4 regions of the Streptomyces prunicolor genome follow, and region 3 is predicted to be linked to each of the others. Evidence: riboswitches for the same ligand, from Rfam matches in the RefSeq annotation. Region 3 holds a riboswitch; each other region holds the start of a gene.
What was found. Region 3 has a riboswitch for S-adenosylmethionine ahead of OG588_RS43985 (amino acid ABC transporter permease). Riboswitches for the same ligand answer to the same signal wherever they lie in the genome.
Positions count from the first base shown of each region.

Region 1: linked by a shared signal. The riboswitch ahead of OG588_RS13060 (aminotransferase class V-fold PLP-dependent enzyme) and the one ahead of OG588_RS43985 (amino acid ABC transporter permease) in region 3 are both predicted to bind S-adenosylmethionine.
Region 2: linked by a shared signal. The riboswitch ahead of OG588_RS00395 (putative leader peptide) and the one ahead of OG588_RS43985 (amino acid ABC transporter permease) in region 3 are both predicted to bind S-adenosylmethionine.
Region 4: linked by a shared signal. The riboswitch ahead of thrC (threonine synthase) and the one ahead of OG588_RS43985 (amino acid ABC transporter permease) in region 3 are both predicted to bind S-adenosylmethionine.

Region 1 is NZ_CP108676.1:2,891,497-2,898,942, reverse strand. It holds gene OG588_RS13080 (c-type cytochrome) at 1-330, shown strand, start outside; gene OG588_RS13075 (Rieske 2Fe-2S domain-containing protein) at 327-1,382, shown strand; gene OG588_RS13070 (cytochrome bc complex cytochrome b subunit) at 1,379-3,028, shown strand; gene trpD (anthranilate phosphoribosyltransferase) at 3,165-4,229, shown strand; SAM riboswitch class IV at 4,309-4,425, shown strand; gene OG588_RS13060 (aminotransferase class V-fold PLP-dependent enzyme) at 4,591-5,952, shown strand; gene OG588_RS13055 (hypothetical protein) at 5,963-6,682, shown strand; gene OG588_RS13050 (Lrp/AsnC family transcriptional regulator) at 6,679-6,960, opposite strand; gene OG588_RS13045 (rhomboid family intramembrane serine protease) at 6,957-7,446, opposite strand, start outside.
Region 2 is NZ_CP108676.1:99,142-106,587, forward strand. It holds gene OG588_RS00380 (family 2A encapsulin nanocompartment cargo protein cysteine desulfurase) at 1-148, opposite strand, end outside; gene OG588_RS00385 (family 2A encapsulin nanocompartment shell protein) at 151-1,089, opposite strand; gene OG588_RS00390 (LysR family transcriptional regulator) at 1,266-2,168, shown strand; SAM riboswitch class IV at 2,315-2,428, shown strand; gene OG588_RS00395 (putative leader peptide) at 2,463-2,597, shown strand; gene OG588_RS00400 (ABC transporter substrate-binding protein) at 2,880-4,502, shown strand; gene OG588_RS00405 (ABC transporter permease) at 4,506-5,465, shown strand; gene OG588_RS00410 (ABC transporter permease) at 5,462-6,394, shown strand; gene OG588_RS00415 (dipeptide ABC transporter ATP-binding protein) at 6,376-7,446, shown strand, end outside.
Region 3 is NZ_CP108676.1:9,717,248-9,724,693, forward strand. It holds gene OG588_RS43970 (alginate lyase family protein) at 1-386, shown strand, start outside; gene OG588_RS43975 (putative leader peptide) at 527-640, shown strand; gene OG588_RS43980 (glutathione S-transferase C-terminal domain-containing protein) at 709-1,593, shown strand; SAM riboswitch class IV at 1,671-1,778, shown strand; gene OG588_RS43985 (amino acid ABC transporter permease) at 2,113-3,093, shown strand; gene OG588_RS43990 (amino acid ABC transporter ATP-binding protein) at 3,090-3,887, shown strand; gene OG588_RS43995 (ABC transporter substrate-binding protein) at 3,950-4,975, shown strand; gene OG588_RS44000 (GNAT family N-acetyltransferase) at 5,055-5,810, shown strand; gene OG588_RS44005 (putative leader peptide) at 5,858-5,947, shown strand; gene OG588_RS44010 (LLM class flavin-dependent oxidoreductase) at 6,061-7,281, shown strand; gene OG588_RS44015 (NtaA/DmoA family FMN-dependent monooxygenase) at 7,301-7,446, shown strand, end outside.
Region 4 is NZ_CP108676.1:4,819,931-4,827,376, forward strand. It holds gene OG588_RS21770 (cold-shock protein) at 1-43, opposite strand, end outside; gene OG588_RS21775 (MoaD/ThiS family protein) at 475-750, opposite strand; gene thrC (threonine synthase) at 837-2,132, opposite strand; SAM riboswitch class I at 2,148-2,305, opposite strand; gene OG588_RS21785 (glucosyl-3-phosphoglycerate synthase) at 2,496-3,440, shown strand; gene OG588_RS21790 (trehalose-6-phosphate synthase) at 3,546-4,952, shown strand; gene otsB (trehalose-phosphatase) at 5,039-5,902, opposite strand; gene OG588_RS21800 (DUF3263 domain-containing protein) at 5,976-6,230, opposite strand; gene OG588_RS21805 (extracellular solute-binding protein) at 6,286-7,446, opposite strand, start outside.

The sequences.
Region 1 (7,446 bases), 6.8 Mb from region 3:
TTCACCGGCAAGGGCGGCGCGCTGACGCACGGCAAGTTCGCGCCGGACCTTGAGGGCGTTGCCCCGAAGCACATCTACGAGGCCATGCAGACCGGCCCGCAGAACATGCCTTCCTTCCCCGACACCACGCTGTCGTCGAAGAACAAGAAGGACATCATCGCGTACCTCAACGCGGTCAACGGTGACGACACCGAGAGCCCCGGCGGCCTTGAGCTGGGCGGTCTCGGTCCGGTCAGTGAGGGTCTCTTCGCCTGGATCTTCGGTCTGGGCGCGCTGATCGCGGTAGCCGTCTGGGTCGCCGCTCGGACCGCAAAGGCCAAGAAGTCATGAGTAGCCAAGACATTCCAGAAGAGAACCTGCCCGCTGAGCAGGACGCGCACGGCGCGGTGTCGGTCGCGGACGAGCAGGACCCGTTCGCCGACCCGGGACTGCCGCCGCATGAGCACCGTGTCCAGGACATCGACGAGCGGGCCGCCAAGCGGTCCGAGCGCGTCGTGGCCTTCCTGTTCACGCTGTCGATGCTCCTCACGGTCGGCTTCATCGCCTCGTACGTGGCGATCCCGCACGACAAGGCGATCTTCGTCTTCCCGATCGGTCACATCAACGCGCTCAACTTCGCGCTGGGTCTGACCCTCGGTGGAGCGCTCTTCACCATCGGCGCGGGCGCGGTCCACTGGGCCCGCACCCTGATGTCCGACGTGGAGGTCGCCGACGAGCGGCACGCGATCGAGGCGCCCCCCGAGGTCAAGGCCAAGGTTCTGGCCGACTTCAAGGAGGGTGCCAAGGAGTCGGCGCTCGGCCGTCGCAAGCTGATCCGCAACACGATGTTCGGCGCGCTGGCCCTGTTCCCGCTCTCCGGCGTCATGCTGCTGCGCGACCTCGGCCCGCTGCCGGGGACGAAGCTCCGCCACACCATCTGGTCCAAGGGCAAGCTGCTCGTCAACATGAACACGAACCTGCCGCTGCGTCCCTCGGACGTGGCCGTCGGCTCGCTCACCTTCGCCAAGCCCGAGGGCCTGGAGGAGACCGACGAGGAGTTCCAGACCGAGATCGCCAAGGCGGCGCTGATGATCGTCCGGCTCCAGCCGGACAACATCAAGGACAAGCGCGAGCTGGAGTGGGCGCACGAGGGCATCGTGGCCTTCTCGAAGATCTGCACCCACGTGGGTTGCCCGATCTCCCTGTACGAGCAGCAGACGCACCACGTGCTGTGCCCGTGCCACCAGTCCACCTTCGACCTCTCCGACGGTGCCCGAGTGATCTTCGGCCCGGCCGGTCACGCCCTGCCGCAGCTGCGCATCGGCGTGAGCGACGAGGGCTACCTCCAGGCGCTCGGCGACTTCGAGGAGCCCGTCGGTCCTGCATTCTGGGAGCGCGGATGAGCACCAACGAGACGCACACATCGGCCGCGGCGGGCGAGCGGCGCGACAAAGCACCGGCCGGCGAGAAGATCGCCGACTGGGCGGACGGACGCCTCGGGATCTACTCCCTGGCCAAGTCCAACATGCGCAAGATCTTCCCCGACCACTGGTCGTTCATGTTGGGTGAGGTCTGCCTCTACAGCTTCATCATCATCATCCTCACGGGTGTGTATCTGACGCTGTTCTTCCACCCGTCGATGAACGAGGTGACGTACCACGGCAGCTATGTCCCGCTCCAGGGACAGCTGATGTCGGAGGCGTTCAACTCGACGATGCACATCTCCTTCGATGTGCGCGGCGGTCTGCTGATCCGGCAGATCCACCACTGGGCGGCGCTGATCTTCCTCGCCGCCATGTTCGTGCACATGATGCGCGTGTTCTTCACGGGTGCGTTCCGCAAGCCGCGTGAGGTCAACTGGCTGTTCGGCTTCCTGCTGTTCGTCCTGGGCATGTTCACCGGCTTCACCGGTTACTCGCTCCCGGACGACCTGCTCTCCGGCACCGGTGTCCGCTTCATGGAGGGCGCGGTCCTGTCCGTGCCGATCGTCGGCACGTACCTGTCGTTCTTCCTCTTCGGCGGAGAGTTCCCGGGCGGCGACTTCGTCGCGCGGTTCTACTCGATCCACATCCTGCTGCTGCCGGGCATCATGCTCGGCCTGGTGGTCGGCCACCTGATCCTGGTCTTCTACCACAAGCACACGCAGTTCGCGGGCCCCGGAAAGACGAACAACAACGTCGTCGGCATGCCGCTGCTGCCGGTCTACATGGCCAAGGCCGGAGGCTTCTTCTTCCTGGTCTTCGGTGTCATCGCGGCCGTCGCGGCGATCGCCTCGATCAACCCGATCTGGGCCATGGGTCCGTACCGTCCGGACATGGTGTCCACGGGCGCCCAGCCCGACTGGTACATGGGCTTCTCCGAGGGCCTGATCCGCTTCATGCCGGGCTGGGAGATCAACTTCTGGGGCCACACGCTCGTCCTGGGCGTGTTCATCCCGCTGATCATCTTCCCGCTGGTCCTGGTCGCGATCGCGGTCTACCCGTTCATCGAGTCCTGGGTCACCGGCGACAAGCGCGAGCACCACATCCTGGACCGCCCGCGCAACGTCCCGACCCGTACGGCCTTCGGTGCCGCGTGGATCTCGTGGTACTTCGTCCTGCTCGTCGGTGGCGGCAACGACATCTGGGCCACGCACTTCCACCTGTCGATCAACTCGATCACCTGGGCGGTGCGCGTCGGCTTCTTCGTGGTGCCGGTGCTGGTCTTCATCGCCACCAAGCGGGTCTGCCTCGGCCTTCAGCGCCGCGACCGGGACAAGGTGCTGCACGGCCGCGAGTCCGGCATCATCAAGCGCCTGCCGCACGGTGAGTTCGTCGAGATCCACGAGCCGCTCAGCCAGGACGCACTGCACACGCTCACCGCGCACGAGCAGTACGAGCCGGCCGCGATCGGCGCGACGGTCGACGCGAACGGTGTCGAGCGCAAGGTGAAGGGCTCCCAGAAGCTGCGCGCCAAGCTGAGCGAGGCGTACTACGGCGAGGAGTCCCAGATCCCCAAGCCCACCGTCGAGGAGTACAAGGAGATCACGAGCGGCCACGGCCACCACTGATCGCTGAGGCGTCGCCACGCCACAGTCGAAGGGCCCCGTCCGAACACCGGACGGGGCCCTTCGCCGTGTCCCGCGCTGGATAGGGTGGGGACCGCATATTTCCAACCATGTTTCTACGACACTCAGGAGCGGCCGTATGAGCGCTGTGACCCCCGCTGGAGGCGACACCGCGGCGGCCCGTTCCTGGCCCGAGGTACTGAACTCCCTGCTGTACGGCCAGGACCAGGACGCCGACGCCACGTTCTGGGCGATGGACCAGATCATGCGCGGTGAGGCGACGGACGCGCAGATCGCCGGGTTCGTGGTGGCGTTGCGGGCCAAGGGCGAGACCGTCGAGGAGATCACGGGTCTCGTGCGCGCGATGTACGAGCACGCGAACGTGATCGAGGTGTCCGGGAAGACGGTGGACATCGTCGGCACCGGCGGCGACGGCGCCAAGACGGTGAACATCTCCACGATGTCCTCGATCGTGATCGCCGGCACGGGCGCGAAGGTCGTCAAGCACGGCAACCGGGCCGCGTCCTCCGCGTCCGGCGCCTCCGACGTCCTGGAGCGTCTCGGCGTCAACCTGGAGCTCACCCCGAAGCGGGTGGCCGAGGTCGCCGAGGAGGCCGGGATCACGTTCTGCTTCGCGGTCAAGTTCCACCCGGCGCTGCGTCACGCGGGCGCAGCGCGCGGCCAGTTGGGCATCCGTACGGTGTTCAACGCACTGGGCCCGCTGACCAACCCCGCCAAGGTGCGGGCGCAGGCGGTCGGGGTCGCGGACCCGCGGATGGCGCCCATCATCGCGGGCGTCTTCGCCGAGCGAGGGAACTCCTCCCTGGTGTTCCGCGGCGACGACGGCCTCGACGAGCTGACGACCACGGCGACTTCCCGGGTGTGGATCGTCCGCGACGGCAAGGTCACCGAGGAGTCCTTCGACCCGCGGGACGTAGGCCTCGAACTGGTCCCCGTGGAGGCCCTGCGCGGCGCCGACCCCGAGTACAACGCCGACGTCGCCCGGCGCCTCCTGGACGGCGAGACGGGCCCGGTGCGGGACGCCGTACTCCTGAACTCGGCGGCGGCGCTGGTGGCCCTTGAGGCCGGGGACGGGCCGCTGGCGGACCGGATCAGGGCCGGGATGGTGAAGGCGGCCGAGTCGATCGACTCGGGGGCCGCGAAGCGCACGCTGGAGCGCTGGGCGGCGGTCAGTAACGCGTAGCGAGTCCGAGGTGGCTGTCGTCCCGCGATCCGGACACGGGTTGCGGGACGACGATCACCTCGCGTAAGTTTTCTGACCAGGTCATGAGTGACAGTCATGAGGCCCCGGCCGACTGTCCGGCAACCCTCCGTCCGTGGCGGGGTGCCCCGGGTGAAGACCAGGCCGTAGGCAGCGAGGTCTGCGGCAAGCGCGGGCCCCTCGAAAGACACCAGGGGTCCTGGTCTCGAGGGAGCCCTCTGTGAGCAAGCGAATGCGATAGGGCGCGAAGCCCCCACTCCGCACATCCCCTTTTCACCCTTTCCTGCGCCGAAGCCATGTCCGCTCGCGCAGTGAATTCGCCTGCCTCTTACGGGAGTTCGCCATGTCTGTCTCCACCGTTGCCGCCGCCCGGACCATTTGTGCCCCGCTGTCCGTTCTCGGCCGGGATGTCACCGTCCCGCTCGTCACGGGCGGCGAAGTCACCTACGCGGCGCTCGACTACGCGGCCAGCGCCCCCGCCCTCCAGCGCGTCTGGGACGACGTGGCGGCCTACGCCCCGTACTACGGCAGCGTGCACCGTGGCGCCGGCTACCTCTCGCAGCTCTCCACCGACCTGTTCGAGAACGCCCGCAGGACGGTCGAGGAGTTCCTGGACTGCCGCCCCGACGACCAGCTGATCTTCACCCGCTCGACCACGGACTCCCTGAATCTCCTCGCCGCGGCGCTCCCCGCCGACTGCCAGGTCTTCGTCTTCGAGACCGAGCATCACGCGTCCCTGCTCCCCTGGAAGGACGCCCGGGTCACCTACCTCAACGCCCCGCGCACCCCGGCCCAGGCCGTCGAGACCTTGGAGCGGGCCCTCGCCGCCCGTGACCCGCAGGGCCCGGCCCTGGTCTGCGTCACCGGCGCCTCGAACGTCACCGGCGAGCTGTGGCCGGTCCGTGAACTGGCCGCCGCCGCGCACGCCCACGGCGCCCGTATCGTCCTGGACGCCGCCCAACTCGCCCCGCACCACCCGGTGTCCGTCCAGGACCTCGACGTCGACTGGATCGCCTTCTCCGGCCACAAGCTGTACGCCCCGTTCGGCTCGGGCGTCCTGGCCGGCCGTGCCGACTGGCTCCAGGCGGCCGACCCCTACCTCGCGGGCGGCGGCGCCAGCCGCAAGGTCTCCCGGCGCGAGGACGGGGGAGTGGACGTGGAGTGGCACGACAGCGCCGCCCGCCACGAGGCCGGCTCCCCGAACGTCATCGGCGCCTACTCCATCGCGTCGGCCTGCAAGGCGCTGACGGAGGCGGGCTTCGACACGCTGGTCGCCCGCGAGCAGCACCTGATCGAGAAGGTACGGGCGGGCCTGGCCGAGGTCCCGGAGGTCAAGGTGCTGTCGCTGTTCGGCGACGACGCCCCGCGCGTCGGCGTGATCTCCTTCGTCGTCGACGGCTGGAACAGCTCCCATTTCGCCGCCGCCCTCTCCGCCGAGTACGGCATCGGCGTCCGCGACGGCCTCTTCTGCGCCCACCCCTTGCTCCGCACCCTCCTGGGCACCGACCCCCAGACCCAGGGTGAGTGCGGCGCCCCGGAGGCCGCACCGGGCGAGAAGTCCCTGAACGCGATCCGCGTGAGCTTCGGCGCGGGCACCCCGGACGAGCACGTCGAGCGGTTCGTGACGGCGGTACGGGAGCTCGTGACTGACGGCGCGAAGTGGAACTACCGTACGCAGGACGGCCGTTGCGTGCCGGCCGTGTGACCATCCAGGGGTGGGGATACCACCTGGGGTGAGCGGAGCGGCGGCGGCCGAAGGCCTGGGCGAGCCGCTGGGCGAGGCGGTTGTACGGCGTGCGCCGCGGCTCCTCGGCGGGAAGCGGGTCCACCTGTACGAGGAGGGACTTGTCCTCGGGTCCGGTGTGCGGGTCCGTCGCTGGGCGGACGTGACGCGCTGGCGCTCCACCGTCGACGTGATCGTCACCAGCAACGAGCAGAACGACAGGGCTTGGTACACCTTGGCCCATCGACACCTGCTGCGGTTCGGCGACGGGACGGAACAGGGCTTCCTGCTCGACGAGCGGCGGACCGAGCTGGGGCCGATGGTCGTCGAGCCCTTCGAGAACCTGCGGATCCGGTCCGCCGCCGAGCACGTCCGGAAGCGGGTGGCCGAGGCTCAGGCACCGGCGATGCTCGACCGGATCGAGAAGGGCCGGCAGGTCACCTTCGGCCCGCTCACGGCGGACGCGCACGGGGTGTTCGTGCCGGGCGGGCTGCTGGTGTACCGCTGGGCCGAGATGCGGGAGCCGTATCCCGCCGTCGACCTGCCGGACTTTCCCGTGCCGTCGTCATGGTGGCTGCGGCCACGAGACGTCCGGCTTGTGCTGCTGGGCAAGGACACAGACGGCAACCCGCACCGCACCGAGGTAACGGCCTGGGAGGTCGTGGACTGGGGTGCGCTGGTCGCCCTGTGGAAGCGGCTGCGCGCCCGCTAGGAGTCCAGCCCAATAGCGAACGCAGCCTCAAGGTCATGCTGCGAGTAAGTCCGAAACGCCACGTGCGTATCCGTCCCCTCCACCCCGGGGATCTTGCTGATCCGCCCAGGAATCACCTCGGCCAGATCCTCGTGCTGCCGCACCCGCACCATCGCGATCAAGTCATACGTCCCGGTGACGGAGAAGACCTCGCTCACGGATTCGAGCGCGGCGATCGACTCGGCGATCTCGGGAATCCGGTCCACGCTGGTCTTGATGAGGACGATCGCGGTGATCACGGCTGGTTCTCTCCCTCGGGGACCGTTACTGGGGCGGGCCCAACTCTAGTCGCCCGCCCGTCTCCCGCCACCGCCCTTCCAAGGCCGCCCTTCGGGCCCTTCTTTTTCCTGAATCTCACCCACGCGTAGCCGAACCCCAGCGTGAAGCCCACCAGGTGGGCGAGGTACGCCACACCGGGCCCCTGCGCTGCCTGGCCCGCCGCCAGCCACTGAAGGGCCACCCAGAACGGCAGCACGACCCACGCGGGGAAGCGCAGCGGCAGGAAGAAGAGGAAGGGGAGGAGGCTCGTCACGCGCGCCCGGGGGAACAAGTACAGGAACGCCCCGAGGACCGCCGAGATCGCCCCGGACGCGCCGACCAGGGACTGAGCGGAGTCGGCGTTGGCCACCGCGTAGCCCAGCAGCGCCAGGTAGCCGCAGACCAGGTAGAACAGGGTGAACTCGACCCGGCCAAGACGCTCCTCGGTCATCGTTCCGAAGACGTAG
Region 2 (7,446 bases), 9.6 Mb from region 3:
TCGGGCCGTCGAGGACCGGGGCGGCCTCCGTGTCCGCCGGTTGCCCGGGGAGTGCTCGGAAGAACTCCCCGGCCATTCGGCTCAGCGTCTCCTCGTCCGGCAGCCACGCGGGGGCGGTTTCGTTACCGGTGGTCGGGGGCGTGGTCATGGCTACCGGTAACTCGGCGCGTAGTCATGGAACTTGTCCACCTCGACGTCGTCCAGCACGGCGAGGGCGTCCTCGGTGAGTACCGCGAGCGAGCAGTACAGGGAGATCAGGTACGAGGCGATGGCACTGCGGTCGATCTGCATGAAGCGCACCGACAACCCCATCCCCTGCTCCCCCGAGAGCCCGGGCTGGAACAGGCCCACCACGCCCTGGCGCGACTCGCCGGTGCGCAGCAGGATGAACTTCGTCTTCCCGTTCTCCAGCGGGACCTTGTCCGACGGGACGATCGGCAGGCCGCGCCAGGTCAGGAACTGCGAGCCGAACATGCTCACCGTGGCCGGCGGTACACCTCGCCGGGTGCATTCCCGGCCGAACGCGGCGATCCCCTCGGGGTGGGTGAGGAAGAAGGCCGGCTGCTTCCACACCTTGGTGATGAGGGCGTCCAGGTCGTCCGGCGTCGGCGGCCCGGTCATCGTGGAGATCCGCTGCGTGTCCGCCGTGCTGGCCAGCATCCCGTACTCCGGGCTGTTGATCAGCTCGCCCTCCTGATGCTCCTTCACCGCCTCGATGGTCAGCCGCAGTTGCTGCGCGGTCTGGTTGTGCGGGCTGGAGTACAGGTCGGAGATCCGGGTGTGGAGGTCAAGGACCGTCTGGACGGCCTTGAGCCGGTACTCCCGGGGTTCCCGTGCGTAGTCGACGAAGGTGTCCGGCAGCGGCGACTCGTCGTAGTTGTCGCATTCGATGCGCACCGACTCGGGGTGAACGACCTTGTTCACCCGGTAGATGCCGGCCTCGACCGGGACCCAGGACATCAGATGCACCAGCCAGCGAGGCGTGATGGAGCTCATCTGGGGAACGGTCTTGGTGGCGTTCGCGAGGGTCCGCGCCGCGCTGTCGCTCACCGACATCGATCGCGACGGTGGATTCACAACCGTGGTCATGCGGCATCTCCTTTCCGCGCCCGGGGGCCGGGCACGCGTGACGGGGTGAGATCGCCGACGCGAGGACATGCGGCCGCGATCTCTCGCACCCACTATCGATTCACCGTCGCAGTAGGTCCGGTAATGGTCCAATGCGTGTTTTCGAGGCTGTCATCGACGCGGTCTATGATTCGCGAATGATCGACTTGAGTCGGTTGCGCGTATTGGTCGCCGTCGCCCGCGAGGGTTCGATCACGGCAGCCGCCGAGGCACTGCACTACGCGCAGCCGTCGGTGAGCCATCAACTCGCCAAGCTCGAAGCCGAGGTCGGCATGCCGCTGTTGCAGCGGATGGGGCGCGGTATCCGGCTCACGGAGGCCGGCCGGCTGCTGGTGGACCGCGCCGAGTCGATCCTCGCGCAGGTGGAGTCGGTGCACGCCGAACTGGACGAGCTGGCCGGGCTGCGCACCGGCCGGGTCCGACTGGCCGCCTTTCCCTCGGCGTTGGCCACCCTGGTGCCGCTCGCCGCCGCCCGCGTCCTGGACCGGTATCCCGGCATCGAGCTGACCTTGCGGGAGGCGGAGCCTCCGGACGCGCTCAACGCCCTGCGCGAGAACGACGTCGACGTGGCGCTGATCTTCGAGCACGGCGACCCGCCCCAGCGCGATCGCCGCGACACCACGATGACACCGCTCCTCGACGAACCGTTGTACGTGGTCACACCGGCGGACCGCTCCTGGGACGGAGCACGGACCGACCTGGCCACCTATGCCGACACGCGCTGGATCGCCGGGTGCGAACGCTGCCGCGAGCATCTCGTCGCGGCCTGCGGGCGCGCCGGGTTCTCGCCGATCGTCGAGTTCGAGACCGACGACTACGTCGCCGTACAGGCGCTCGTCGCGGCCGGACTCGGCGTGAGCCTGCTGCCGGGACTCACTCTCCTCGCCAACAGGCACCCCGGGGTCAGGCTCCACCGCATCGACGGCATGCGCAGACAGGTCGTGGCCGCCGTCCACGGCAAACCGCCCGCGTCCCAACCCGCCCAAGTACTCCTCGACGCCCTCACCGCGACCCTCGCCGAACCGGAGTGGCCGTCCTGACGACACACGCAGGAACGGACCGGCCGTGACCGCGAACACCCTGTTGCGGCTGCGGACAAGGGCAACAGGCATGGCCCGCCGTGGAGTTGGCGAGCCTTCCGACCCACCATTGACGTACGACGACGCCGCTCCGTACGATCACGATCGGCATCGAGTGTCAGCGTGAAGCCCTGGCTTGCTGACCGGCAACCCTCCGACGCGGTGGGGTGCTCCAGGTGAAAGCCCGGCAGGGTCACCGACGATCTCTGCAAGCGCGGAACCCCGTGACCGGGGACGGAGATGTGGAGGACGGTCATGCGACACGGCAGTGACCAGCGTGCCTCGACCGCTTCCCCTGTTTCCCTGACGGCCGCGACGGTGTTCTCCCGCCTCTCCCGCCGCCGCCACATCGACCTGCAGCGCTTCACCAGCTGCCTGTGTCACGCCTGACCACTGTCCGGCCCGCTCTGACCACGTCCGTCTGACGTCTGTCTGACGTCCGTCGCGGCCGGCAGGCGTTCGCCCGCAGCCTCTCGCGGTCTCGTCCGTACGTACGCCCACGGACCTGTTCCGCGGCCGCCCCGCATCTCCCCCTTCCCTCTCCCCCTCTCGCCCCACCCCTGAACCCCGCCGTCCCGTTGTCGCCATAGCGCCGACCGGGGCCGCACACCCGCGCGCGGCCATGCGCCGCAGGGCATCACCCGCGTAGTGACACGAGTAGGAGCACCCTCCGTGAGAGCACATCCGGACATCCGGCCCAACCGATCGGCGGCGCTGGCCGCCCTCCTGACCACCAGCGTCCTGCTCACCGCCTGCGGATCCGGCAGCGGCGGCGGCTCGGGCAGCGGCGGTGGACCGGCGAAGTCCGGTGGCACCCTGACCTTCGCGGTGGGCTCCGACGCCGGGTGTGTGGACCCGCAGCAGGTGGCCAGCAACGACACCATCTACTCGGTGCGGCAGATCGTGGACTCCCTCACCGACCAGGACCCCGAGACCGGCAAGATCGTGCCGTGGCTCGCGAAGAGCTGGGACATCAGCTCCGACGCGACGGCGTTCACCTTCCGTCTCAGATCGGGTGTCACCTTCAGCGACGGATCGAAGCTGACCGCCCAGGTGGTCAAGGACAACTTCGACGCGGTGCCGAAGCTGGGTGCGCTGGGCACCCTCGCCGAGGGCTATCTCAGCGGCGTCACGAGCACGACCGTGATCGACCCGCTCACCGTCAAGGTGACCTTCAAGCAGCCCAACGCCCAGTTCCTGCAAGCCACTTCGACCCACTCGCTGGGCATCGAGTCGTCGGCGAGCGTGAAGAAGAGCCCGCAGCAGAAGTGCAGCCAGGGAGTGGTCGGCTCCGGGCCCTTCACGCTGAAGCAGTACGTGCAGAACCAGTCGATCACGCTCGCCAAGCGCACCGGGTACGCCTGGGGTTCCTCGCTGTGGCACAAGAGCGGCGAGGCCTACCTGGACAAGGTCGTCTTCAAGGTCGTGCCCGAGGCGGGTGTGCGGGCCGGCAGTCTCCAGTCCGGGCAGGTGAACGCGATCAGCAGCGTCGGCAAGGCCAACGAGGCGGCGCTGAACGGCGGCCAGGTCACCCTTCAGCGGCGGGCCAACCCCGGCGTGGTGTTCGGACTGGCCTTCAACAACGCGCGGCCCGCCCTGAAGGACGCCCGAGTGCGGCAGGCCATCGGGTTCGCCATCGACCGGGGGCAGATCGCCGATACCGTGTTTCCGACCGGGACCCAGCCCGCGACCAGCGTCCTGGCGCACACCACACCCGACTACGCGGACCTCTCCTCGGACCTGACGACCGACGCGGCCAAGGCCAAGTCCCTTCTGGAAGCGGCCGGTTGGAAGACCGGCGACGACGGCATCCGCACCAAGGACGGCAAGAAGCTGACCCTGGCCGTCGACTGGATACCCAACTCGGCCACCAACCAGCCCGCGTTGGAGCTGATCCAGCAGCAACTCAAGGCGGTGGGCGTCGGCCTGACGCTCAAGCAGCTCCAGGTCACCCAGCTCGCCCCGACACTGCAGTCGGGCGATTACGACGCGGCGTGGGGGAACATCACCCGTGCCGACCCGGACATCCTGCGCAACTCCTTCTCCACCAGACTCGCCAACTTCTACCGCGTTCCCGTGACCGCGCTGGACACCGCGCTGACCGGGCAGGCGGCGACCACCGACGCCGCCAAGCGCAAGCAACTCGTCGAGCAGGCTCAGCAGTTGATCGTGCGGAACGCCTACTACGCACCGGTGGTGGAGCTCCAGACCCAGATCGGCGTGTCGAACAAGGTGCACGGACTGAACTTCGACGCCTCCAGCCGGATCCAGCTGCACGACACCTGGATCGGCTGACGCATGCGCCGCTATGTGATCAAACGGCTCGCCCAGGCGGTCGGGGTGCTGTGGGCGGCCTACACGGTGTCCTTCCTGGTGCTCGACTTCCTGCCCGGTGATCCGGTCACGGCGATGGCCGGTGCCGGAATGGACTCCGGTCAGGTCGATCCGGCACAACTCGCCGCGCTGCGCCACGAGTACGGCTTCGACAAGCCGGTCCTGGTGCAGTACGCCGACTACCTCGGCAAGGCGGTGCGCGGGGACTTCGGCGACTCGGTCTCCACCGGTCGGCCGGTGTCCTCGACGCTCGCCGACGCGCTACCCCAAACCCTGCAGTTGACCGGTGCCGCGCTGCTGCTCGCGGTGTTCCTCGGCGGCGGTCTGGCGGTCCTGGCGACCTACACCTCGCGCCGCTGGCTGCGCCAACTGCTGCTGTCGTTGCCGCCGTTGGGGGTGTCGGTGCCGACGTTCTGGGTGGGTCTGCTGCTCGTCGAGAGCTTCTCGTTCCGCCTGCACTGGTTTCCGGCCTTCGGCAACGACGGGCTGCGCGGACTGATCCTGCCGGCGGTGACACTGGCGGTCCCCACCGGTGCGCAGGTCGCTCAGGTTCTCGCCAAGAGCCTGCTCACCGCGCTGGATCAGGCCTATGTGGAGACCGCCCGTGCCAAGGGCGCCGGCCGTTGGCGAATCCATCTGCGGCACGCGCTGCGCAACGCGTCGCTGCCGGCGCTGACGGTCGTAGGCCTGCTGGTCGGGCAGTTGATCGCCGGTTCGGTGGTCGTCGAGACGGTGTTCTCGCGTGACGGTCTCGGCCGGGTGACAGCCGCCGCGGTCACGGCCCAGGACATCCCGCTCGTCCAGGGCGTGGTGGTGTTCGGGGCGCTGATCTTCGTGGTGACGAACCTGGTCGTCGATCTCGTGTATCCGCTGCTGGACCCGCGGATCGTGGTGGCCTCGGGCCGGAAGGCGGTCGCCGTATGAGCCGGGATCTGGTCGAGGACACCGCCGCAGCCGCCGCGCTCGGCCTCGCCCGACCGGTCGAGCCCGGCTCCGGCTCCGGCCCCGGGTCGGCACACCGCGTCGACGTGCGGCGCATCCTGCGGTTCCTGGTGCGCCGCCCGGGCCTGCTGCTGTCGGTCCTCCTCGTCGTTCTGGTGGTGCTGGCCTCTTTCTGGCCAGGGTTGTTCACCTCGCGCGATCCGCTGGCGGGGGTGCCGTCGCAGAACTTCCGCGGCCCGAGCGGCGCGCACTGGTTCGGCACCGACGAACTGGGCCGTGACGTGTTCTCCCGCGTGGTCCACGGCGCCCAACTCTCCCTGAAGGCAACGCTGATCGCGGTGGCGGTCGCGTTCGTGGTCGGCAGTCTGATCGGTCTGGTCGCCGGTTTCGTCGGCCGCTGGGTCGACGACGTGCTGATGCGCTTCGTCGACGTACTGCTGTCGATCCCCGCGCTGTTCCTGTCCCTGGCCCTGGTCACCGCGTTGGGCTACGGCACGGTGAAGGTGGCGGTCGCGGTCGGCATCGCCAGCGTCGCGAGCTTCGCCCGGGTGACCCGGGCCGAGGTGTTGCGGGTGCGCCAGGCGGTCTTCGTCGAGGCGTCGCGCGCATGTGGAACCCGCTGGTACGCGGTGCTGGGCCGGCACGTACTGCCCAACGCCGCGGGCCCGGTGATCGTCCTGGCCACCCTCGACTTCGGCTCCGCGATCCTGGCCGTCTCGGCCCTGAGCTTCCTCGGCTACGGCGCCCCGCCACCGGCGCCGGAGTGGGGCACGCTGATCTCCGACGGCCGCAACTACCTCGCGAACGCATGGTGGTTGACCGCACTGCCCGGGCTGGCGATCGCCGCGACCGTGCTGGCCACCAACCGCATCGCACGGGCACTGGACGGCGAATGGTCCAGGCAGCGATGACCGGCACCCCGACGAACACGCCTGGAACGGACGACGAGTTGAGTACGACACCGAGCACCGAGCCGGTCCACCCCGAGCAGGGCGCCGCGCTGGAGATACGCGGCCTCTCCGTGTCGTACCGCACGCGCGGCGGCACCGTGCGGGCGGTGCGGGACGTCGACCTCGACGTGCGGCCGGGCGAAGTGACCGCGGTGGTGGGCGAGTCGGGGTCCGGCAAGAGCACCACCGCGCATGCCGTCACCCGGCTCCTGGCACCGAACGCCCATATCGACTCCGGCACGATCCGCTTCGGACGCCACGACCTCACCACGCTGACCGAGGCGGAACTGCGCACCGTGCGCGGCGCGCAGATCGGCCTGGTGCCCCAGGACCCGTCCGTGTCGCTCAACCCGGTCAAACGTGTCGGCGAACAGGTCGCCGAAGTGCTGCGCATCCACGGTCTCGCGACCCGCCGCTCCGCACCGGCGGAGGCGATCGGCATCCTGGACCGGGCCGGGCTGCCCGACGCGGCCACCCGCGCACGCCAGTACCCGCACGAACTCTCCGGCGGAATGCGGCAACGGGCCCTGATCGCCATCGCCCTCGCCGCCCGCCCGAAGCTGATCATCGCCGACGAGCCGACCAGCGCACTCGACGTCACCGTGCAACGCGTCATCCTCGACCATCTCCAGCACCTCACCGAGGAGTTGGGGACGGCGATCCTGCTGGTGACCCACGATCTCGGCGTCGCCGCCGACCGGGCCCAGCACCTGGTCGTCATGTCGCAGGGCCAGGTCGTCGAGGCAGGTCCGACCCGGGACATCCTCACCGACCCCCAACACGCCTACACACGAAGGCTGTTGGCGAGCGCACCGAGCCTGACCACCGCGCGACCGCGTACCCCGGTCGCCACGCCCGCAAAGACCGGGTCGACACCGCTGGTCGAAGTACGGGGCGCGGTCAAGGAGTTCCGGCTCCCCCGCGCGGGCGGCGGATCCCGGACACTGCGCGCGGTGGACGACGTCAGCTTCACCCTCCACCGGGGGCAGACCCTCGCGCTGGTCGGCGAGTCC
Region 3 (7,446 bases):
GCCAGATGGGCGCGGTCTGCGAGATGGCCTGGAACCAGGGCGACGACCTCTACTCGTACGACAGCCGTCGCTTCATGAAGGCCGCCCAGTACGTCGCGAAGTACAACAGCGGCAGCGACGTGCCCTACACCACCTACACCTGGGGCACCGGGCAGAGCTGCGCCCAGTCGTCCCAGACGGTCGTGTCCGCCGCCTCGCGCGGCCAGATCCGGCCCGTGTGGGCGATGCTCCACTTCCACTACAACCGGCGGATCAGCCTCGACGACAAGTACATCTCGGCCATGTACTACAACCTCGTCGCGCCCGAGGGCGGGGGAGGTGACTACGGCTCCGACAGCGGCGGCTACGACCAGCTCGGCTTCGGCACCCTGATGTACGCGAAGTAGCGGCGCCGACGTAGGAGAAGCAGCGGCCGGTTATGTCCACGGGCCGGGCATCGGTGCCCGACCCGTGGACGCCCTCTTGACCCCGGGCGACAGCGGATCGACACTCCAGTAGGGAATCCTAGTGAACAGGTAGGGAAACAATGGGGCGCCTTGAGTCGGTCATCACCAGCCGCGTGGACCGTTCGCCTCTTCTGACCTCCCGCCGTCACATCGACCTGCTGCGGGTCTGCAGCGCGATCAGCCCCCTGCGCTGAGCCCCCGTCCTCCGCTCGACGACGCTTCCGCCGCGCGTACGTCCACGCGCCCGTACCCGGGGAGTCCCATGTCCAGCACGCCTCTCGCCGCCATCCCCTCACCCAGGTCCGCCCCCACGTTCCGGGGCCGGATCGGCCGCGACGCGCGCAGCGGGCACTACGCCGTGCCGCGCCGCTACCGCCTCCATCTCTCCACCGCCTGCGCCGACGGCCTGCGCATCGCCGTCACCCACAGCCTGCTAGGCCTCGACGAGAGCTGTCCGGCCGTGTTCCTCTCCGCCGTACCCGACTGTCCGAGTGGTGGACACTCCGCGCTGCGCCCGCTCTACGAGGCGAGCGCGCACCGCTACTCAGGACCGGCCGCCGCGCCGGTGCTCAGCGACGACTGGTCCGGCCGGATCGTCAGCACCCACGCCCCCGACATCACGCGCGACCTCGCCCGGCACTTCGGTGAGGGCGGACCCCAGCTGTACCCGTGCGGCGCCGAGTCGGAGATCGAGGCCGTCGAGCGGCTGTGCGCCGAAGGCATCGAGGACGCCGCGCAGCGCGCCGGCGCGGCCGGTGTCGAACAGGACGAGCGCGACGAGGCGTTGGGCCGGCTGCTGGAGACGCTCGGTTCGCTCGACCGCTGGCTGGACGGCCGCGAGCACATGATCCGCGACGAACTCACCGCCGCCGACATCGAGTTGTGGGTGTCACTGGTCCAACTCGACACCGTGCACCGCAACCACCTGGACGCCGCCGCCGTGCAGCGCATCGCCGACCACCCCCACCTGTGGGCCTACGCCCGCCGGCTGGCCGCCCACCCGGCCTTCGGTGCCCACCTCGACCTCGACGGCATCGCCCGCCGCCACCACGCCCATTGCCGGGGCCTGGAGGCCGCCGGCGCGGCTGTCCAGATCCTGGACTGGGCGGCCCACGCGGCGGACGAAAGTGGAGCTTGCCGCAGCTGAGCGCGTTCTGTGGCGTCCAGTTGCTGGACGGCCATTGACATACGTTCGGACAATTGTCTTAACTTGCGACCCAGAACGGTCATGAGTGTCAGCGACAAGCCCTGGCTTGCTGACCGGCAACCCTCGCACGCGGTGGGGTGCCCCAGGTGACGACCGGACCGGATGACGTTCGGTAAGCGCGAAGCCCTGCGGGGCCGGAACAGTGACAGGTGACGCCATGTACGCAGCTCCCAGGACGGCCACATGCCGCCCGCAGGGCTGCGTGCGGTCGTACGCCAACCTGTTCGTCGCCGACCGCGCTGTCGATCTGCTCCGGGTCAGCAGCGCACTGTGTACCGCGTCGGGCCGCGCCCGCTGTCGGGTCTGACGACCAGTCGGCCGACGCACTTCTGACGCACACCCGATCCCGTCGGTGTGCCTGCCCCCTCCCCGCCCCCGGTCCCGTGCACCCGCGTGTGCCGTCCGCCGTCGCGCGTCCACCGCCACGGACCGGGGTCTGTGAACCTGCCGGAGCCCACCATGAGTGAACCCCCAGGCACCACCGTGTCCCTGGCCGATGCCCCGTCGACTGATGCCCCGTCAAAACCCCTCACCGCACAGCGAGTTCAGCCGCTGCGCCGACCCGGCCGGTGGATCGTCACCCTGGTCGTGCTGGTGCTGGTCGCCCAGTTCATCCACGGACTGGCCACCAACCCCTTCTACCAGTGGAGCCGCTTCGGCTACTGGTTCCTGCGCCCGACGATCCTCGACGGACTCGTCGTCACCCTCGAAGTGGCCGCGCTGAGCGCGGTGTTGGGCCTCCTCGGCGGCATCCTGCTCGCCCTGGCCCGGCTCTCCAAGAGCCCGGTACTGCGCGCGGCGAGCTGGACCTACGTATGGGCACTGCGCTCGATCCCGCTCATCGTGGTATTGATCTTCCTCTACAACTTCAGCGCTCTGTATCAAACGCTCAGCATCGGCGTCCCCTTCGGCCCCGCCTTCTTCTCCTTCGACGAGTCGAAGCTCGCCACCGACATGGCCGTAGCCGTCGTCGGCCTCAGCCTCAACGAGGCGGCGTACGCGGCCGAAGTGGTCCGCGGCGGCATCCTCTCCGTCGACCAGGGCCAGCACGAGGCGGCCGCCGCCCTCGGCCTGCCGAAGGGCTACCAGTTCCGCAGAATCGTCTTCCCGCAGGCGCTGCGCTCCATCACCCCGAACTACGTCAACCAGCTGATCGGCCTGATCAAGAGCACCTCCCTGGTCTTCTACGTCTCGCTGCTCGACCTGTTCGGATCCGCGCAGACGATGGGCTCCACCTACCCCGGCGACATCGTGCCGCTGCTCCTGGTCGTCACCGTCTGGTACCTGATCCTGACCAGCGTCGTGTCCGTCGTCCAGTTCTACGTCGAGCGGCACTACGCCCGGGGCGCCACCCGCTCCCTGCCGCCGACCCCGATCCAGAAACTCCGCGCCGGTGTCACCGAACTGCGGGCCCGCATCCGCAGGGAGGCCTCGATATGACCGTGAAGACAGCCGAACCGCTCGCGGACATCACGCCCGCCGCCGTAGAAGTGCACGACGTGCACAAGTGGTACGGCGCCCACCGGGTCCTGGACGGCGTCGACTTGACGGTGCGGCCCGGCGAGGTCACCGTGATCCTCGGCCCGTCCGGCTCCGGCAAGTCCACGCTGCTGCGGGTCATCAACCACCTGGAGAAGCCCGAGATCGGCTATGTCAGCGTCAACGGCGAGCTGATCGGGGTGAAGCAACAGGGCGGCAGGCTCAAGGAGTTGAGCGAGCGGGCCATCCTCGCCCAGCGTGGCCGGATCGGGTTCGTCTTCCAGAACTTCAACCTCTTCCCGCACCTGACCGTCCTGGAGAACGTGGCCGCCGCCCCGGTCGCCACCGGCAGGCTCGGCAAGCCCGAAGCCCTGCAACTGGCAAGGGAGTTGCTCGGCCGCGTCGGTCTCGCCGAGAAGACCGGCGCCTACCCGAGGCAGCTGTCCGGCGGCCAGCAGCAGCGCGTCGCCATCGCGCGGGCCCTCGCCCTGCGTCCCGGCGTCATCCTCTTCGACGAACCGACCTCGGCCCTCGACCCCGAACTCGTCGGCGAAGTCCTCGCCGTCATCAAGGACTTGGCGACCAGCGGCACCACCCTCGTCATCGTCACCCACGAGATCGGCTTCGCCCGCGAGGTCGCCGACCGGGTCGTCTTCATCGACGGCGGAAAGATCGTCGAGCAGGGCCCGCCGCACGAGGTCCTCGACAAGCCACAGCACGAGCGGACCAGGGACTTCCTCAGCAAGGTCCTCTGAGCCCCGCCTCCACTTTCACCAGCCCCTTTCACCAGCCCCGAACACCGAGCCTAGGAACAGCCATGTCTACGCCCAGCCTTCGCAGCAGACTCACTCGCGGACTCACCGCGGGAACCGTCCTCGCTTCCCTCGCCGGCGGGCTCGCGGCCTGCGGCGGCGACAGTGACGCGGCCACCACCACCGACAGCGCCGCCGGTACGGTCACCGTGGGCGCCCTGTCCAACGGCGCCGCCAAGGAGGCCACGCTCAAGGTCGCCGAAGTGAAGTCGATCAGCGCCGAGTTGCCCAAGTCCATAGCGAAGAGCGGCACGTTGGAGATCGGCGTCGGCTTCCTGCCCGCCGGTTCCCCGCCGCTCGGCTACGTCGGCTCGGACCAGAAGACCCTCACCGGCTCGGAGACCGACATAGCGCGCCTGGTCGCCGCCGTCCTCGGTCTCAAGCCGGAGCTGAAGAACTCCACTTGGGAGAACCTCTTCATCGGACTGGACAGCGGCAAGGTCGACGTCGCCTTCTCCAACGTCACCGACACCGAGGAGCGCAAGGCGAAGTACGAGTTCGCCTCCTACCGCGAGGACAACCTCGGCTTCGCGGTGAAGGCGAGCAACTCCTGGAACTTCGAAGGCAATTACGAGAACCTCGCCGACAAGACCGTCGCCGTGGGCGCGGGCACCAACCAGGAGCGGATCCTCCTGGAGTGGAAGAAGAAGCTGGCCGCCGAAGGCAAGAAGGCGCTCACCGTCAAGTACTTCCAGGACAACAACAGCACCTACCTCGCGCTGGCCGCCGGAAAGATCGACGCCTACCTCGCCCCGAACCCCTCGGTCGCCTACCAGGTCTCCTCGACCAAGGGCTCCGCGAAGGCGGTCCGGAACGCGGGCACGTACTCCGGCGCCGGATCCTCCCTCCAAGGTCTGATCGCGGCCACCGCGAAGAAGAACAGCGGCCTCGCCAAGCCCCTCGCGGACGCCATCAACTACCTGATCAAGAACGGGCAGTACGCCAAGTGGCTGGCCGCCTGGAACCTCTCCAACGAGGCCGTCGCCAAGTCCGAGGTCAACCCGCCCGGACTGCCGGTGACCGACTCCTGACCCACCCTCTCGGCAAGGGGACCCCACCACGTCACGGCGGGGTCCCCACCCGCGCGACCAGCACTGGAGCCGTCACCCGATGTCTTCCACCGCCAGCATCGAAACCACCACGTCCAAGTCCATGTCCACGTCCCACGTGCTGGACAACCCCGCCTGGGCCGCGCTCACCGGCCCGCACGCCCACTTCGCCGAACGCGTCGGCCGCGCCGCCCGCTACCCCGTCGACGTGGCCGGCTTCAACGCCATCACCGACAACGACGACCCACGCGCCTGGGCGGACCTGGCCACCCTCGTCGGCCCCGGCGGCACCGCCGCCGTGCGCGGGGTGAGCGAGGTCCCCGACGGCTGGGAGATCGTCCGCTCGGGCCAGGGCGTCCAGCTCGTGGACACCGCACTGCGGGCCGAGCCCGACCCCGAGGCCGTACGCCTGGGCCCGGACGACGTACCCGAGATCCTCGACCTGGTCGCCCGCACCGAACCCGGCCCCTACCTGCCCCGCACCGTCGAGCTGGGCACCTACCTCGGCATCCGCGAGGAGGGCCGGCTGATCGCCCTGGCCGGCGAACGCCTCCACCCGCCCGGCTGGACCGAGATCAGCGCCGTGTGCACCGCCCCCGACCACCGCGGCCGGGGCCTGGCCACCCGCCTGGTCCGCGCGGTCGCCGCCGGCATCAAGGAACGCGGCGAGCACCCCTTCCTCCACGCGGCGGCCACCAACACGAACGCGATCCGGCTGTACGAGTCGATCGGCTTCACCCTGCGCGCCCGCACCGTCTTCTCGCTCGTCCGGCACACAGGTCCGACTGCCGCCGCCGATCCGGAAGAAACGGCATAGCTGTGCCGTTGCCCCTTATGAAGCCGGAATCCGTGGAGGTGGAGCACATGTGTGGCGCATCCGTCCTCCACGTGCGACTCACCACGCGGCAGCACATAGACCTGCTGCGCGTGGCCGGCGCGCTCTGTCGCCCCTGACCCTCCCCCAACCTTCGGCCGGGGGGACCCCCATTCGCTGCGCTCCTCAGCCGCCGTGTGCCCAGGTCCATGGGCCGGCGATCTCGTACGGACTTCCAGGAAGGCACCCACTCGTGTCATCGACCTCCCCTTCTCCCTTGCATCTCGCCGTCGCCCTAGACGGCACCGGCTGGCACCCGGCCTCCTGGCGCGAGCCGGCGGCCAGGCCCCGGGACCTGTTCACCGCCGCATACTGGGCCGACCTGGTCGCCGAGGCGGAGCGCGGACTGCTCGACTTCGTGACCTTCGAGGACGGCCTCGGCCTCCAGTCCTCGCACTACGGTGAGCTGGACGGCCGTACCGACCAGGTCCGCGGTCGTCTCGACGCGGTACTCATCGCGGCCCGTATCGCACCGCTCACCAGCCACATAGGTCTGGTCCCGACGGTGGTGTCCACGCACACAGAGCCGTTCCATATATCCAAGGCGATCGCGACCCTCGACTACGTCAGCACCGGCCGCGCGGGCCTGCGCGTGCAGCTCTCCGCCCGCCCGCACGAGGCCGACCACTTCGGCCGCCGCACCTTCCCGCCGATCAGCCTGGAGAGCCTGCGGACCGAGTCCGGACAGGAACGACTCGCCGAGCACTTCGACGAGGCCGCCGACTACATCGAGGTCGTTCGCCGCCTCTGGGACAGCTGGGAGGACGGCGCCGAGATCCGGGACATCGCCACCGGCCGTTTCGTCGACCGCGACAAGCTGCACTACATCGACTTCGAAGGCCGCCACTTCAGCGTCAAGGGCCCCTCCATCACACCCCGCCCGCCGCAGGGCCAGCCGATCGTCAGCTCCCTGGCCCACCAGACGATCCCGTACCGGCTGGTGGCCCGCGCCACCGACGTCGGCTACGTCACCCCGCACGACACCGACGACGCGCGGGCGATCGTCGCGGAGATCCGCGCCGAGCAGAAGACCGCCGGACGCGCCGACGAACTCCTGCACATCTTCGGCGACTTGGTGGTCTTCCTCGACGACGACGAGGCCACGGCGGTCGCCCGCCGCGAACGCCTCGACGCCCTCGCGGGGGAGCCGTACACCAGCGACGCCCGCATCTTCGCCGGTACACCCGCCCAACTCGCCGACCTGCTCCAGGAGTTGCAGTCGGCAGGGCTGACCGGCTTCCGGCTGCGGCCCGCCGTCGCAGGACACGACCTCCCGGCGATCACGCAGGGCCTGGTCCCCGAACTCCAGCGCCGGGGCGCCTTCCGCCAGGCCTACGAGGCCGACACCCTGCGCGGACTACTGGGGCTCGCCCGCCCCGCCAACCGCTACGCCGCTGCCGCAGCCACCGCCTGAGCCGGAGGGACCGTACGACATGAGCAAGCCCCTGAAGCAGATCCACCTGGCCGCCCACTTCCCCGGCGTCAACAACACCACCGTGTGGAGCGACCCCGCGGCCGGCAGCCACATCGAGTTCAGCTCCTTCGCGCACTTCGCCCGGACCGCCGAGCGCGCCAAGTT
Region 4 (7,446 bases), 4.9 Mb from region 3:
ACCCCTTCTCCGCGTTGAACCATTTGACGGTGCCCTGAGCCATGCCTAACTCCCCTATTACTGGCCCTTGCACGGACCCGCACTTCGCGGATCCGGGTCAGACCTCACCCCCCACAGGTTTGGGGGCGTGCGCCGGAACGCGTCGACCGCGGCCGAATGTATCCGCCCAACTGCCGTCTGCAACAGGTCAATCCGACGAGAATTCCGGGCAGGACCGGTCGGGAATATACGGAGAATTCGTCCGACTTCAGGGCAAGTCGGGCCCGATAAAGAGAACATAACGCGCAAAATGCCTACACACTTTGGCTACTTCTCATCGCACGCGGAGCCGGTACTCATATGCGTCCGGCATGCGGAGTGGAGCGCGTTCCCCAACTGTACCCCGCTCAACCATACAGAATTGCCCCCTCCGTTTCTCTCACGGAGGGGGCAATTCGATGAACTCTCGGTAATCGGCGTTACCGAGGGTAATTATCAGCCACCGGCAACGGCCGGAATGATCGAGACGCCGGCCCCGTCCGGCGTGACCGTCTCCAGCCCCTGCTCGAACCGCACATCGTCATCATTCACGTACACGTTGACGAACCGCCGCAACTTGCCCTGATCGTCGAGCACGCGGGCAGAGATCCCGGCGTGGTTCTTCTCAAGGTCCGAGATGACCTCGGCGAGGGTGCCACCTTCGGCGGAGACCTCGGCCTGACCACCGGTGTAGGTGCGAAGAATGGTAGGGATGCGGACACTAACGCTCACGATGAAACCTCCGGTCAGATGATTGCCCTAGGGGCGCGGGGAACTGCGCGACCAGCCCCCACCGGCCCGCAGTCAGAGAACGACGCTTAGGACGCAAGCCCAGCTTCCCTGAACGACTCAAGACTCGGCCGGATCGTCGCGGTGAGCCCGGTACCGGCAACCGCGTCCAACGTCTTGAGCCCGTCGCCCGTGTTGAGGACCACCGTCGTGAGGGTCGGATCCAACAACCCGTTCTCGATCAGCTTCTTCGCCACACCAACGGTCACCCCACCCGCGGTCTCCGCAAAGATCCCCTCGGTCCGCGCAAGCAACTTGATCGCGTCGACAACCTGCTCGTCATTGACGTCCTCCACCGCCCCACCGGTCCGCCGAGCAATGTCCAGCACGTAAGGACCATCCGCGGGGTTCCCGATGGCGAGCGACTTGGCGATCGTGTTCGGCTTCTGCGGCCGTACGACGTCATGCCCCGCCTTGTAGGCGACGGAAACCGGCGAACACCCCTCCGCCTGCGCCCCGAAGATCTTGTACGGCTTGTCCTCGACGAGCCCGAGCTTGATCAGCTCCTGCAGGCCCTTGTCGATCTTCGTGAGCTGCGACCCGGAGGCGATCGGCACGACCAGCTGGTCCGGCAGCCGCCACCCCAGCTGCTCGCAGATCTCGTACGCCAGGGTCTTGGAGCCCTCCGCGTAGTACGGCCGGAGGTTGACGTTGACGAAGCCCCAGCCCTCGCCCGCCGGGTCGCCGATCAGCTCGGAGCAGAAGCGGTTCACGTCGTCGTAGTTGCCCTCGATGCCGACGAGCTCGCCGCCGTAGATCGCGGCCATGACGACCTTGCCCTGCTCCAGGTCGTGCGGGATGAACACGCAGGAGCGGAAGCCGGCGCGGGCCGCGGCGGCACCGACGGCGCCGGCGAGGTTGCCGGTGGAGGAGCAGGAGAGGGTGGTGAAGTTGAAGGCGCGGGCCGCTTCGATGGCCTGGGCCACGACGCGGTCCTTGAAGGAGTGCGTCGGGTTGCCGGAGTCGTCCTTGACGAACAACTTGCCCGCGTCGACGCCCAGTTCGCGGGCGAGGTTGTCGGCCTGGACGAGCTTGGTCCAGCCGGGGTTGATGTTCGGCTTGTCGGCCACGTCGGCGGGGACGGGCAGCAGGGGCGCGTAACGCCAGATGTTCGCGGGGCCCGCTTCGATGCGCTTGCGGAGCTCTTCGGTGTCGTAGCCCGAGAAGTCGTAGGCGATCTCCAGCGGGCCGAAACACTCCTCGCACGCGAAGACCGGGCCGAGCGGGACGCGGTGGCCGCACTCGCGGCAGGACAGCGCGGCGGCGGGGCCGAGATCAACGGCGTCTACGGGGTTCGTGGTGCTTGCAACAGTCTGCGCAGCCATGGAGGCGAGGCCCTTTCCTCATCTTCCTCATGACGCATTTCGCCATGAGACGGATTTGGCACCTTCCCGAGCCGGGAGCCTCACCACGTCAGCGTGCTAGCTGCGTGCCAAGACCGGCTGGAGGGTTGCCGGGGCTTCAACGGGCCGTATCCCTCTGCCCCTCTGGATGAGCGGTGTTCAGTTGTGTATGCGGTTGTGTCACTTGCGTGAGCGTTGACGACCCCCGACATGCGATGGTCATCAGCGTTGTTCAAGACTGTAACCGAAGGCCAGGACAGTTGAGTGAGCCGTCCGAACCGCGAGATGGATCACACACTCTGTGTGATCACTGATCGCCGAGAGAACGCAGAGGAGCCGCGCAACGTGCTGAAGGAAGTCGAGCACTGGCTGAGCACCCGCTCCTGGTCCATGACCGACCGGCCGCTCCACAAGATCCTGGCCGCGAAGCACCGTACGGGCCAGTCGGTCTCCGTCGTGCTCCCCGCGCTCAACGAGGAAGCGACGGTCGGCGACATCGTCGCGATCATCCGTCACGACCTCATGCAGCAGGTCCCGCTCGTCGACGAGATCGTCGTCGTCGACTCGGGGTCGACCGACCGCACCTCCGAGGTGGCCGCCGCGGCGGGCGCCCGGGTCGTGCACCGGGACGACATCCTGCCGCGCATTCCCGCCGTGCCCGGCAAGGGCGAGGTGCTGTGGCGCTCGCTGCTGGTCACCAGCGGCGACATCGTCTGCTTCATCGACGCGGACCTGAAGGAGTTCTCCTCCGACTTCGTCACCGGGATCGTGGGCCCGCTGCTCACCGACCCCGGCGTCGACCTCGTCAAGGCGATGTACGACCGCCCGCTCGGCGGCGCGGCCGGCCAGGGCGGCCGGGTCACCGAGATGATGGCCCGCCCGCTGCTGAACATGCACTGGCCGCAGCTGGCCGGTTTCGTGCAGCCGCTCGGCGGCGAGTACGCGGCCCGCCGCTCCCTGCTCGAACAACTGCCGTTCCCCGTCGGGTACGGCATCGAGCTGGGCATGCTCGTCGACGCGCTGCACCTGGTGGGCCTGGACGCCCTCGCGCAGGTGGACGTGGGCGTGCGCAAGCACCGGCACCAGGACGGGCAGGCGCTGGGCCGCATGGCCGCGCAGATCTACCGCACGGCTCAGCTGAGGCTGGCCCGCGGGCATCTGATCCGGCCGTCCCTCACCCAGTTCGAGCGGGGTCCGGACGGTTTCGAGCCGCGCACCTACTCCGTGGACACGGAGGAACGCCCGCCGATGGCCGACATCACCGAGTACCAGTCACGCAAGGTCGCATAACCGCACAGTTACAGACGCTCACGGACGGTCGTATACGGACTCATACAGTCCGCCGACGGCCGTCCGTACGTTTGAGCGTTTCCGGGCCGGGCTAGGTTGTGCCGTATGGCTTCTACGTCGTCTCCCTCGTCCGCGTCCGGTGCTGCTCAGGTGCTCGTGGCGTCCAATCGCGGCCCGGTCTCGTACGAGGTGGGCGACGACGGTTCGCTGCGCGCCAAGCGGGGTGGCGGCGGGCTGGTGTCAGGCCTGTCGGCGATCGGCCCGGACGCGGGCGCGCTGTGGGTGTGCTCGGCACTGTCCGACGGCGACCGCGAGGCGGTACGGCGCGGGGTCGGCGAGGACGGCGTGCGGATGCTGGACATCCCGGCAGATGTGCACGCCGACGCGTACAACGGCATCGCCAACTCCGTGCTCTGGTTCGTCCACCACATGCTGTACCAGACCCCGCTGGAGCCGGTCTTCGACGCGGAGTTCCGGCGCCAGTGGGCGTCGTACGAGACGTACAACCGGGCGTTCGCGGAGGCGTTGGCGGATGAGGCGGCGGAGGGTGCCGTCGCGATCGTGCAGGACTACCACCTGTGCCTGGTGCCGGGAATGCTGCGGGAGTTGAGGCCGGACCTGCGGATCGGCCACTTCTCGCACACGCCGTGGGCGCCGACGGACTACTTCCGGATGCTGCCGGACGACATCCGTGAGCAACTGCTGACCGGCATGCTCGGCGCGGACCGGCTCGGCTTCCTCACCCACCGCTGGGCGGACGCGTTCACGGCCTGCTGTACGGAGTTCGCCGGGGGCCCGGGTGACACGCTGATCGGCGTCCACGGCCTGGGCGCCGACGCCGACTTCCTGCGCGCCCGCTCGCACGAGTCGGACGTGGAGGAGCGCATCGTCGCGCTGCGCGAGGAGATCGGCGAGGGGCGCAGGACGATCGTCCGCGTCGACCGCACCGAACTGTCCAAGAACATCGTGCGCGGACTCCTGGCGTACCGCCAACTCCTCGACGACCACCCGGAGTTGCTGGAACAGGTGGTCCACGTGGCGTTCGCCTACCCCTCCCGGCAGGACCTCGCCGTCTACCGCGACTACACGGCCGAGGTGCAGCGGGTGGCGGACGAGATCAACTCCCGCTACGGCACGCCCGGTTGGACCCCGGTGGTGCTCCACGTCAAGGACGACTTCGCCCGCTCCCTGGCCGCGTACCGCCTGGCCGACGTCGCGCTGGTCAACCCCATCCGCGACGGCATGAACCTCGTCGCCAAGGAGGTCCCGGTCGTCTCCGACGAGGGCTGCGTCCTGGTCCTCTCCCGAGAGGCGGGCGCGTACGAGGAGTTGGGCGAGGACGCGATCCCGGTCAACCCGTACGACGTCATCGGCACGGCCACCGCCCTCCACGAGGCGTTGACCATGCCGGCCGGGGAACGGGCCGAGCGAACGAAGCGACTCACCGCCGCGGCCACGGCCCTCCCCCCGGCCCAGTGGTTCCTGGAACAGCTGAACGCGCTCCAGGGCTGAGCGCCGGGACACCCTCTCCGAAAAAGTGTGTCACTTTCGCCGAAAGTGACACACTTTTCAGAACACCCCCCTCCCCCCGGTCCCGCTCAGCCCAGTTGAGCCGCGATCGCCGCCAGCAGTGCTACGACCCCCGCCGGGCCGTCCACCACCAGGTCCGCCCGGTCCGAGAGTTCCGCGACCTCCGAGCTGCCGCTGCACACCAGCAGACCCGGAACGCCGTCCGAGCGGAGTTTCTCCACCGCTGCGAACGCGGGAAGGTCGCCCAGGTCGTCGCCGGCGTAGAGGACGGACTCGGCGCCGGTCTCGCGGAGGTAGTCGAGGAGAGCCACGCCTTTGTCCATGCCCGGCGGGCGCAACTCCAGGACCATGCGGCCCGGTTCGACGATCAGGCCGTGGCGGGTGGCCAGGTCGGTGAGGGGGGCGCGGAGGGCTTCGAAGGCCGCCTGGGGGTCGGTCGCCCTGCGGGTGTGGACCGCCAGCGCGCGACCCTTCTCCTCGATCCAGGTGCCCTGCCAGGCGCCGATCCCGTCCAGGAAGCCCGGGAGTTCGGCGCGGACCGCCGCGACCCCGGGGTGCGGCGCGGGGGCGCTCACGGTGCTGCTCACCGCGTCCCAGCGTTCCGTGCCGTAGTGGCCCAGGACGACGAGGTGGTGCAGGCCCGGTACGCCCGCGAAGCCGCCGTTGCGGACCGCCACTCCGGCCGGGCGGCCGGTGATCACGGCCACGGACGCCACCTTCGGGGCGAGTGCGGCCAGCGCCGGTACCGCGCCCGGGTGGGCGCGGGCCTGCTCGGGGTCCGGCACGATCGGTGCGAGCGTGCCGTCGAAGTCGAGGCCGATCACCGCGGTGGCGGGGTTCGCGAGGATCGCCTCCAGGCCCTCGCGCCCGGCGGGGGTCACTGGGGTCGGCAGTGCGTGCAGGGAATCGGTGGAGTCCTTAGGGCTGCCCATACGGCGACCCTATCCGCGCGGGGCCCGGCTCACTCGTCGCCCGACGACGCACGGCCAGGACCCGCACCTGCCCTCACCGCTCCGAGCGCCGCGTCTCCCGCACCCGTCTCAGCCTGTTCACCGTCACCGGGTCGTGGGCCAGCGCCCGCTCGTCGTCCAGCAGGGCGTTGAGCAGCTGGTAGTAGCGCACGGGGGCCAGGCCCAGCTCCTCGCGGATCGCGCGCTCCTTCACACCGGGGCCCGAAAAGCCGCGGCGCTCCAGCGCGAGGATGTCCTGTTCCCTCCGGTTGAGCGCGGGAAGCCGCGGCGGCGGCCGGTCCTTGTCCATGCCTGCACCGTAAACCCCGCCACCGACACCGGCCCCGCCCCCTGCTCGACCGCTGCTACTTACCGCTCTCCGCCAACGTCGCCGCCGCCTGCAACTGCCCCAGCACCGCCGCGGGGTTGCCGTTCGCGGCCACCGCCCGCCCTATCCCCTTCTTGATGTCCGCGCTGACCGCGGCCCAGGAGGTGTTGCCGACCGGGTAGAGCGTGGACAGCGGGAGTTCCTCCAGGAAGGGCCGCAGATCCTTGTCCTGCGTCGATGCCTGCATCGCCTCGGACGCGGAGTTGGTCACGGGCAGGAGGTCGTACTCGCGGGAGAAGGCGAGGACGTTCTGCTCGCTGTAGACGTAGTCGAGGAAGTCGCCGATCTGCTCGCGGTGGCCGTTCTGCTTGAACGCGGTCATCCAGTCGGCGACGCCCATCGTGGTCTTGGCCTTGCCGTTACGGCCGGGCATCGCGACCGTGCCGAACTTGACGCCCTTCTTGGCGGCCTGCTGGATGAGGGTCGGGTGTCCGTTGAGCATGCCGACGTCACCGTCGGCGAAGGCGGCGAACGCGTCCGCGCGGTTCAGCTCGGCCGGTGCGACGGGCCCGGTCAGGCCCTTGGCGACGAGATTGTCGCGCAGCCAGGTGAAGGTGGAGACGTTCTCGGTGGAGTCGAGGGTGTACGTGCCGATGTCGTCGGTGTAGCCGCCGCCCCCGCCGAGCAGCCACTGCATGGTCTCGGCCTGTGCCTCCTCCGAGCCGAGCGGCAGCGCGAAGGGGTACTTCACGCCCTTCTCCTTCAACGCCTCCGCGTCGGCGGCCAGCTCGCTCCAGTCCTTCGGCGGGGTGATGCCTGCCTCGGTGAAGAGGGTCTTGTTGTAGAAGAGGACGCGCGTAGATGCGGCGAACGGCAGGCCGTATTTGTTGTGCTTCACCTCCCCCGCGTCGGCGAGCGGCTCCAGGAAGTCGGCCTCGACGGGGATGGAGAGCAGGTCGGCGGTGGAGTACAACTTGCCCGCCGCCGCGTAGTCCGCGTACGCGCCGATCTGCGCCATGTCGGGCGCCTTGCCGGCGGCGACCAGCTCCTTGACCTTGCGGTCGACGTCGTTCCAGGAGTAGACGCTGACCTCGACCTTGACGTTCGCGTGCTTGGCTTCGTACGCCTTGACGAGCTTGTCCCAGTATTTCTGCGAACTGTTGGACGCGGAGTCGCCGTAGTCGGCGGCGACCAGTCT